Regions from separate parts of the Pseudomonas nunensis genome, predicted to be linked through region 1. Evidence: predicted binding sites of a transcription regulator. Region 1 holds the regulator's gene; the other holds the start of a gene.

Region 1 (4,340 bases):
ACGTTCTCGGCGATGTGACAGCACTCCACCAGCTCGTTGAGCTGGAGGAAGCCGGCGCCCCCTTTTACAGTGTGAAAACCGCGAAAAATTGCATTGAGCAAGTCCGCATCATCTGGTCGGCTTTCCAGCTCGACCAGCTGTTCGGACAGTTGCTCTAGAATCTCGCCGGCCTCAACCAGGAAATCCTGAAGGATCTCTTCATCGGCGCCGAAGCTCATTAAGGGGGTGCTCCCAAGGTCTAAAAACCTAAAAAACCTAAAATGCTAAAACTCTAAAATCCTAGGCTGGATAACAAATCGTCCACATCGTCCTGACCGGACACAACGTCTTCTCTTTTATCGGCATGAATCTGCGGACCTTCACCCTGAGAGAGATGTTTTTGCGGATCTTTTTCAGCAAGCATCGCTTCACGGTCATGTTCGATACCCGCAAAGCGGTCTACCTGGCTGGCCATGAGCACGAGCTTGAGCAGGTTGCTTTCAACTTCGGTGACCAATTGGGTCACGCGCTTGATCACTTGACCGGTGAGGTCCTGGTAATCCTGAGCCAGCAGAATGTCGTTCAGGTTGCTCGACACCACGCGATTTTCTTCGCTGCTGCGCGTCAGGAAACCGTCGACCCGCCGGGCCAACTCACGGAACTCTTCAGCCCCGACTTCGCGACGCATAAAGCGTCCCCAGTCAGTGCTCAAGGCCTGGGCTTCCTGGCTCAGGCCATTGACCAGCGGCGTGGCGTTTTCCACCAGGTCCATGGTGCGGTTGGCAGCGGCCTCGGTCAGCTTGACCACATAACCCAGACGCTCAGTGGCATCCGTGATCTGCGAGACTTCCTCGGCTTGCGGCATGTTCGGGTCAATCTGGAAATTGACGATCGCGCTATGCAGCTCACGAGTGAGCTTGCCCACTTCCTGATACAGGCCGCGGTCACGGGTCTGGTTGAGCTCATGGATCAGTTGCACAGCGTCGCCGAACCTGCCTTTTTCAAGGCTTTCGACCAGTTCGACCGCATGTTTTTTCAGGGTCGATTCAAAATCGCCCTGTGAAGATTCGTTATGCTCCATAGCTCCCCCGTGGCGCAGTTGCTCAACCGATGCGTTCGAAAATCTTTTCGATTTTTTCTTTCAACGCCTGGGCCGTGAAGGGTTTGACCACATAGCCGTTAACACCGGCCTGGGCCGCTTCGATGATCTGCTCGCGCTTGGCTTCGGCGGTCACCATCAGCACTGGCAAGTGCTTGAGTTTTTCATCGGCGCGCACGTGGCGCAGCAGGTCGATGCCGGTCATGCCAGGCATGTTCCAGTCTGTTACCAGAAAGTCGATGCTGCCGCTGTTGAGAACCGGAATGGCAGTGGTGCCATCGTCAGCCTCGACCGTGTTGGTGAACCCAAGGTCACGCAACAGGTTTTTAATGATCCGCCGCATCGTTGAGAAGTCATCAACGATGAGGATTTTCATGTTCTTGTCCAATTCGACCTCCAAGCAGTCTTAAACGCGCCCAGCACCTGGACGCGCCATTTCAATCAATCCGGCAAAGCACTCAAATGACTGTCTGGAGCACAACAGATCGAGACCGCTGCAGTTCAACACCACACCAGCCTCGTTCGCAGTGTCCCCACACTGCCTTCAGCGCGCTCGCCACTCCCCCAAACGCCCCCGCAAACGGGCCGCGCACTGGCTGTGTAACTGGCTGACACGCGATTCGCTGACACCCAGGACCTCACCGATTTCCTTGAGGTTCAGCTCTTCGTCGTAGTACAGCGCCAACACCAGTCGCTCACGCTCCGGCAAATTGGCAATCGCGTCCGCCAATGCAGCCTGGAAACGTTCATCTTCCAGATCGCGCGACGGCTCCATATGAGCACTGGCGCCATCCTCGTGCAGCCCTTCGTGTTCGCCGTCCTGCAACAGGTCGTCGAAACTGAACAGGCGGCTGCCCAAGGTATCGTTCAAAATCCCGTAATAATCGTCGAGACTCAATTGGAGTTCGGCCGCAACCTCGTGATCTTTAGCGTCACGGCCGGTTTTAGCTTCAATCGAGCGAATTGCGTCGCTGACCATACGGGTATTGCGGTGGACCGAACGTGGTGCCCAGTCCCCCTTGCGTACTTCATCGAGCATCGCGCCACGGATTCGAATGCCCGCGTACGTTTCGAAACTCGCGCCTTTGCTGGCGTCATATTTGGTCGACACTTCAAGCAGGCCAATCATCCCGGCCTGGATCAGGTCTTCCACCTGGACACTGGCCGGCAAACGCGCCAGCAAGTGGTAAGCAATGCGTTTAACCAGTGGCGCATAACGCTCGATCAGCTCGTATTGCGAATCACGCGCCGATTTCTTGTAGAGGTTGTAGCCACTGGCTGTCATAGGACGGGTCCTGCGGTCTGTTGCACGAGACGCTCGACGAAAAATTCCAGGTGCCCGCGCGGGTTGGCCGGCAGCGGCCAGGTGTCGACTTTCTGGGCAATCGCCTTGAAGGCCAGGGCGCACTTGGAGCGCGGGAAGGCTTCGTAGACAGCACGTTGCTTCTGCACGGCCTTGCGCACGCTTTCGTCGTAAGGCACAGCACCGACGTATTGTAAGGCGACGTCGAGGAAGCGGTCCGTGACCTTGGTCAACTTGGCGAACAGGTTGCGACCTTCTTGCGGGCTCTGGGCCATGTTGGCCAGGACGCGGAAGCGGTTCATGCCGTAGTCGCGGTTGAGCAATTTGATCAGGGCGTAGGCATCGGTAATCGACGTCGGCTCGTCACACACCACCAGCAACACTTCCTGGGCTGCGCGAACAAAACTGACTACCGAGTCACCAATACCCGCAGCAGTGTCGATCACCAATACGTCGAGGTTGTCGCCGATATCGCTGAAAGCCTGGATCAGGCCGGCGTGTTGGGCCGGGCTCAGATGCACCATGCTCTGAGTGCCGGACGCGGCCGGCACGATGCGGATACCGCCGGGGCCTTGCAACAGAACGTCGCGCAGCTCGCAGCGGCCTTCGATCACGTCGGCCAGGGTACGTTTGGGCGTCAGTCCCAGCAGAACGTCGACGTTCGCCAGACCCAGATCGGCGTCCAGCAGCATGACGCGCCGGCCAAGCTCTGCTAGAGCCAGGGACAAGTTCACTGACACGTTAGTCTTCCCGACGCCACCTTTGCCGCCGGTCACCGCGATCACCTGTACGGGATGCATGCTGCCCATGTTATTTCTTTACCTTGTCTTGCATAGACGGAGGCCACATTACTGGCTGCGCGTTCATCAACTGAACAATGCATGGCAGACCATCGATGTAGGTACAAAAACTGTTCATTAGTACCTCAGCCAACCTGCTTGGTCGGGCTGTGGTAAATATCAGCGAACATGTCAGCCATGGCTTCTTCGCTGGGTTCTTCCTGCATTTGCACGCTGACCGCGCGACTGACCAACTGGTGACGCCGCGGCAGATGCAAATCATCTGGAATCCGTGGGCCATCGGTGAGGTAAGCCACCGGCAATTCATGACTGATGGCCAGGCTCAACACCTCGCCCAGACTCGCCGTCTCATCCAGTTTAGTCAGGATGCAGCCGGCCAGCCCACACCGCTTGTAGCTGTGATAAGCAGCGGTTAGAACCTGTTTCTGGCTGGTGGTTGCCAAGACCAGATAATTTTTCGATTTGATCCCGCGACCGGCCAGGCTTTCGAGCTGCATGCGCAGTGCCGGATCGCTGGCTTGAAGGCCGGCGGTATCGATCAGGATCACGCGTTTACGCAGCAATGGATCCAGCGCCTGCACCAGGGACTGGCCCGGATCGACGTGGGTCACCGACACATTAAGAATGCGGCCCAACGTCTTGAGTTGTTCCTGGGCGCCGATGCGGTAGCTGTCCATGCTCACCAGCGCGATGCTCTGCGCGCCGTACTTGAGCACATAACGGGCCGCAAGCTTGGCCAGTGTGGTGGTCTTGCCCATGCCGGCAGGGCCGACCATGGCAATCACACCGCCCTCTTCCAGTGGCTCGACTTCCGGTGTGGCGATCATCCGCGCCAGGTGCGCCAGCAACATGCGCCAAGCCTGACGAGGTTCTTCAATATCGGTAATCAGTGCAAGCAGGTCGCGGGACAACGGGCCGGACAAGCCGATGCGTTGCAGGCGACGCCACAGGTTGGCCTGGGCCGGACGGCTGCCTTGCAGCTGATTCCAGGCCAGCGAGCCGAGTTGCACTTCCATCAATTCGCGCAGGCTGTTGAGCTCGAAACGCATCGAGTCGAAAGCCCGTGGGTCGACACCGCCGGCGGCTGGCGCAGGGGCCGGCGCTGCACGACGAGGTTCGGAATACGTTGGTTCGATCAGCGGCTCGGCAGCGGTCAACG
Region 2 (4,340 bases), 3.3 Mb from region 1:
GTGGCAGGCTGATGCGAATCCAGTTCTTCACGTTAATAGACCAGGAGATATTCAATGAGCGTACTCGTAGGCAAACAAGCTCCAGACTTCACCGTACCGGCCGTACTCGGCAACGGCGAGATCGTAGACAGCTTCACCCTGTCGTCGGCTATCAAAGGCAAATACGGCCTGGTGTTCTTCTACCCACTGGACTTCACCTTCGTTTGCCCGTCCGAGCTGATCGCTCTGGACAACCGCATGGCTGACTTCAAGGCGCGCAACGTTGAAGTGGTTGCTGTGTCGATCGACTCGCATTTCACCCACAACGCATGGCGCAACACCCCGGTGAACAATGGCGGTATTGGCCAGGTTCGCTACACCATGGCTGCTGACATCAAGCAGGAAATCATGAAAGCCTACGACGTTCAGTCCGCTGACGGCGTTGCTTTCCGTGGCGCATTCCTGATCGACGACAAAGGCGTTGTCCGTTCGCAGATCATCAACGACCTGCCACTGGGCCGTAACATGGAAGAGCTGATCCGTCTGGTCGACGCACTGCAATTCCACGAAGAGCACGGCGAAGTTTGCCCTGCCAACTGGAAAAAAGGCGACAAAGGCATGACCGCTTCCACCGAAGGTGTTGCGGCTTACCTGACCGAGCACGCTGCGGCGCTGTAAGCCCAAGCGTCAGGCATAAAAAAACCGGCCGCGAGGCCGGTTTTTTTGTGGGCGGGATAAAACCCTTCGACCGGATCAGTCGTTGAAGTCTTCCCAGCCGCCCATTTGCTTCCAGCGATTGACGATGCCGCAGAACAGCTCGGCCGTCTTCTCGGTGTCGTAGCGAGCCGAGTGAGCCTCGCGACCGTCAAAGTCGATATCGGCTGCCTGGCAGGCCTTGGCCAGCACGGTTTGACCGTAAGCCAGGCCAGCGAGGGTTGCAGTGTCGAAGCTGGAGAACGGATGAAACGGGTTGCGTTTCATGTCCAGGCGCGCGACAGCGGCGTTGAGGAAGCCCAGGTCGAAGCTGCTGTTGTGCCCGACCAGGATCGCCCGCTTGCAACCGTTGGCTTTCAGGGCCTTGCGGATGCCGCGGAAGATATCGGTCAGGGCGGTTTCTTCACTCACGGCCATGCGCAGCGGGTGATCGAGCTTGATCCCGGTGAATTCCAGGGCGGCCGCTTCGATGTTCGCGCCTTCAAACGGTTCTACGCGAAAGAAGTAGGTGTGATCGGGGTAAACAAACCCTTTTTCATCCATGGCGATGGTGGTCGCGGCAATTTCCAGCAGGGCGTCGGTGGCCGAGTTGAAACCACCGGTTTCTACGTCGACGACAACCGGCAGGTAGCCACGGAATCTGGCAGCCATTGGATGACGAGGACCGCCTCCACCGCCTTGACCGTCCTGTTCGTCGTCGAAATGGTCTTCACTCACGCGTGTTCCTCCAGCAGGCGCCAGCGCAGTTTTTCACCGGCGCGCAGCGGGATTACGGTCAGCTCGCCAAATGGCAGGCTGGTTGGGGCGGTCCACTCTTCGCGGACCAGGGTAATGCGATCGGTGTTCACCGGCAGGCCATAGAAGCGCGGGCCATTGAGACTGGCGAAGGCTTCGAGCTTGTCCAGCGCATTGCGCTGTTCGAAGGCCTCGGCGTACATCTCGATCGCAGCATAAGCGGTGTAGCAACCGGCACAGCCGCAAGCGGCTTCTTTGGCATGCTGGGCATGCGGCGCCGAGTCGGTGCCGAGGAAGAACTTCTCGCTGCCGCTGGTGGCGGCGTCGAGCAGGGCTTCCTGGTGCGTGTTGCGCTTGAGAATCGGCAGGCAGTAGAAGTGCGGCCGAATCCCGCCAACCAGCATGTGGTTGCGGTTGTACAACAGGTGATGAGCAGTGATGGTTGCGCCGACGTTGGCCGGAGCCGCGTTGACGAACTGAACGGCATCGGCGGTGGTGATGTGTTCGAACACCACTTTGAGCGTCGGGAAACGCTCGACCACACGGCGCATGTGCTCATCGATGAAGATTTTTTCGCGATCGAACACGTCGACATCGCCACGGGTGACTTCACCGTGGATCAACAACGGCATCCCGACTTCGGCCATGGCCTCGATCGCCGGGAAAATCTTGTCGATGCTGGTGACGCCAGAATCCGAGTTGGTGGTGGCGCCGGCCGGGTACAGCTTGGCGGCGTGAACGAAACCGCTGGCCTTGGCTTCACGAATTTCTTCGGGCTGGGTGCGGTCGGTCAGGTACAGCACCATCAGCGGTTCGAAACGACTGCCGGCCGGGCGTGCAGCGAGAATCCGCTGGCGATAGCCGTCGGCTTCAGCGGCGTTGCGCACCGGAGGTACCAGGTTGGGCATGATGATGGCGCGACCAAAGGTGCGCGCGACATCCGCAACGGTATTGGACAAAACAGCACCATCGCGAAGATGAATATGCCAGTCGTCGGGACGCAGCAGGGTCAGGCGGTCGGACATGAGGGGATTCCAGGCGGGTCAAACTGAGGGGAATGCTACCGGAAAAGACTCTCTCAGGCACTCGCTATCAAGTTTTGCAGCAAGCTTCCGATATCCAATAGGTATGCCGTAAACGTATGTGTCGGTCTTTTTGTTGTAGAAGCCAGTGGAGCCTCCCGTGCGCCAGCGTTATTTAGCCTTGCTCAGTGTGTTTGCCAGCCTTCCCGCGATGGCGCTCACTTTCCAGACCCGTCTGGAGAGCATTGAGTGGACGGTCGAAGGGGATAAGTTCGAATGCCGACTGGCCCAGCCGATTACCGATTTCGGTTCCGGCGAGTTCGTGCGTCGTGCGGGTGAGCAGGCGATTTTTCGTCTCAAAGCCTACAACTCGGTGATTGGCGGTGGCTCCGCGACCTTGCTGGCGGCCGCTGCGCCATGGCAACCGGGACGTGGCGACATCAACCTGGGGTCGGTGAACATCGGCAGCGGCAACGTGCTGTTCAACAGTTCGCAAGTGCAGGCCGGGCGCCTGATCAGTGGCTTGATGGACGGTCGCAGCCCGGTGATCCGGCGCGCGTCCGGCGATGGCCGGGTGTCTGAAGTTCGCCTGCTGCCGGTCAAGTTCAGCAAGGCTTTCAATGATTATCAGGGTTGTGTGGCCAAGCTGTTGCCGCAGAATTTCGAGCAGGTGAAGCAATCCGAAGTCGGTTTCCCCGGCGAAGGTGTCGATCTGGATCCGCAGGCCAAGGCCAAGCTGCAGGTCATGCTGGAGTTCATGAAGGCCGATCCGACGGTTAATCACATCGAACTCGACGGTCACTCCGACAACAGCGGCAATCGCCTGACCAACCGCGAATTGTCACGCCGCCGCGCATTGGCGGTGATGGATTTCTTCAAGGCCAATGGCATCCAGGAATCGCAGATCACCATGCGTTTCCACGGCGAACGCTACCCGCTGGCGCCGAACACCAATGCGACCAACCGGGCCAAGAATCGCCGGGTCGCGGTGCGTCTTGAGCGGGTTGCTCCGACCGAGAAACCGACGGCGCCGGCCACTGCTTCGGCAGGCGCGGCGGCTACATCCTGACTCGGCGGTCATCGTCGCGCTCTCGTAAGAATCTGTCGCTTCGTCGTCATAAGCTGTCGCGGTACTGTAAATTATTCCGTATGAGCGGTAGACTTCACGGCTTTCCGTAAACCCCGTGGAGTGATGGCATGGCGGACGTAAACAAGGTCGTTCTGGCGTATTCCGGCGGCCTGGACACTTCGGTGATCCTCAAGTGGCTGCAGGATACTTATAACTGTGAAGTAGTGACCTTCACCGCTGACCTGGGTCAGGGCGAAGAGGTCGAACCGGCCCGCGCCAAGGCTCAGGCCATGGGCGTAAAAGAAATCTACATCGACGATCTGCGCGAAGAATTCGTGCGTGATTTCGTGTTCCCGATGTTCCGTGCCAACACCGTTTACGAAGGCGAGTACCTGCTGGGTACTTCCATCGCTCGTCCGTTGATTGCCAAACGCCTGATCGAAATCGCGAACGAAACCGGCGCTGACGCCATTTCCCACGGCGCGACCGGCAAGGGCAACGACCAGGTGCGTTTCGAACTGGGTGCCTACGCACTCAAGCCAGGCGTGAAAGTGATCGCCCCTTGGCGCGAGTGGGACCTGCTCTCCCGTGAAAAGCTGATGGATTACGCTGAAAAGCACAACATCCCGATCGAGCGCCACGGCAAGAAAAAATCCCCGTACTCGATGGATGCCAACCTGCTGCACATCTCCTATGAAGGCGGCGTGCTGGAAGACACCTGGACCGAGCACGAAGAAGACATGTGGAAATGGACCGTCTCCCCGGAGAAGGCTCCAGACAAGGCTCAGTACCTCGAACTGACCTACCGCAACGGCGACATC

The links. Region 1 encodes FliA, which starts transcription of late flagellar genes. Its sites were predicted from a motif close to CTAAAGTTTNNNNNNNNNNNGCCGNTAA; they were not measured.
Region 2: a site for FliA is predicted at 2,520-2,547, ahead of NK667_RS01665 (flagellar protein MotY). Genes of this name have one in related genera too.

The regions. Positions count from the first base shown of each region.
Region 1 is NZ_CP101125.1:4,380,999-4,385,338, forward strand. Features, by position in the region: gene NK667_RS19130 (chemotaxis protein CheA) at 1-218, opposite strand, end outside; gene NK667_RS19135 (protein phosphatase CheZ) at 272-1,060, opposite strand; gene NK667_RS19140 (chemotaxis response regulator CheY) at 1,083-1,454, opposite strand; gene fliA (RNA polymerase sigma factor FliA) at 1,623-2,363, opposite strand; gene fleN (flagellar synthesis regulator FleN) at 2,360-3,190, opposite strand; gene flhF (flagellar biosynthesis GTPase FlhF) at 3,307-4,340, opposite strand, start outside.
Region 2 is NZ_CP101125.1:351,727-356,066, forward strand. Features, by position in the region: gene NK667_RS01650 (peroxiredoxin) at 55-657, shown strand; gene rnt (ribonuclease T) at 733-1,410, opposite strand; gene pyrC (dihydroorotase) at 1,407-2,453, opposite strand; gene NK667_RS01665 (flagellar protein MotY) at 2,611-3,519, shown strand; gene NK667_RS01670 (argininosuccinate synthase) at 3,648-4,340, shown strand, end outside.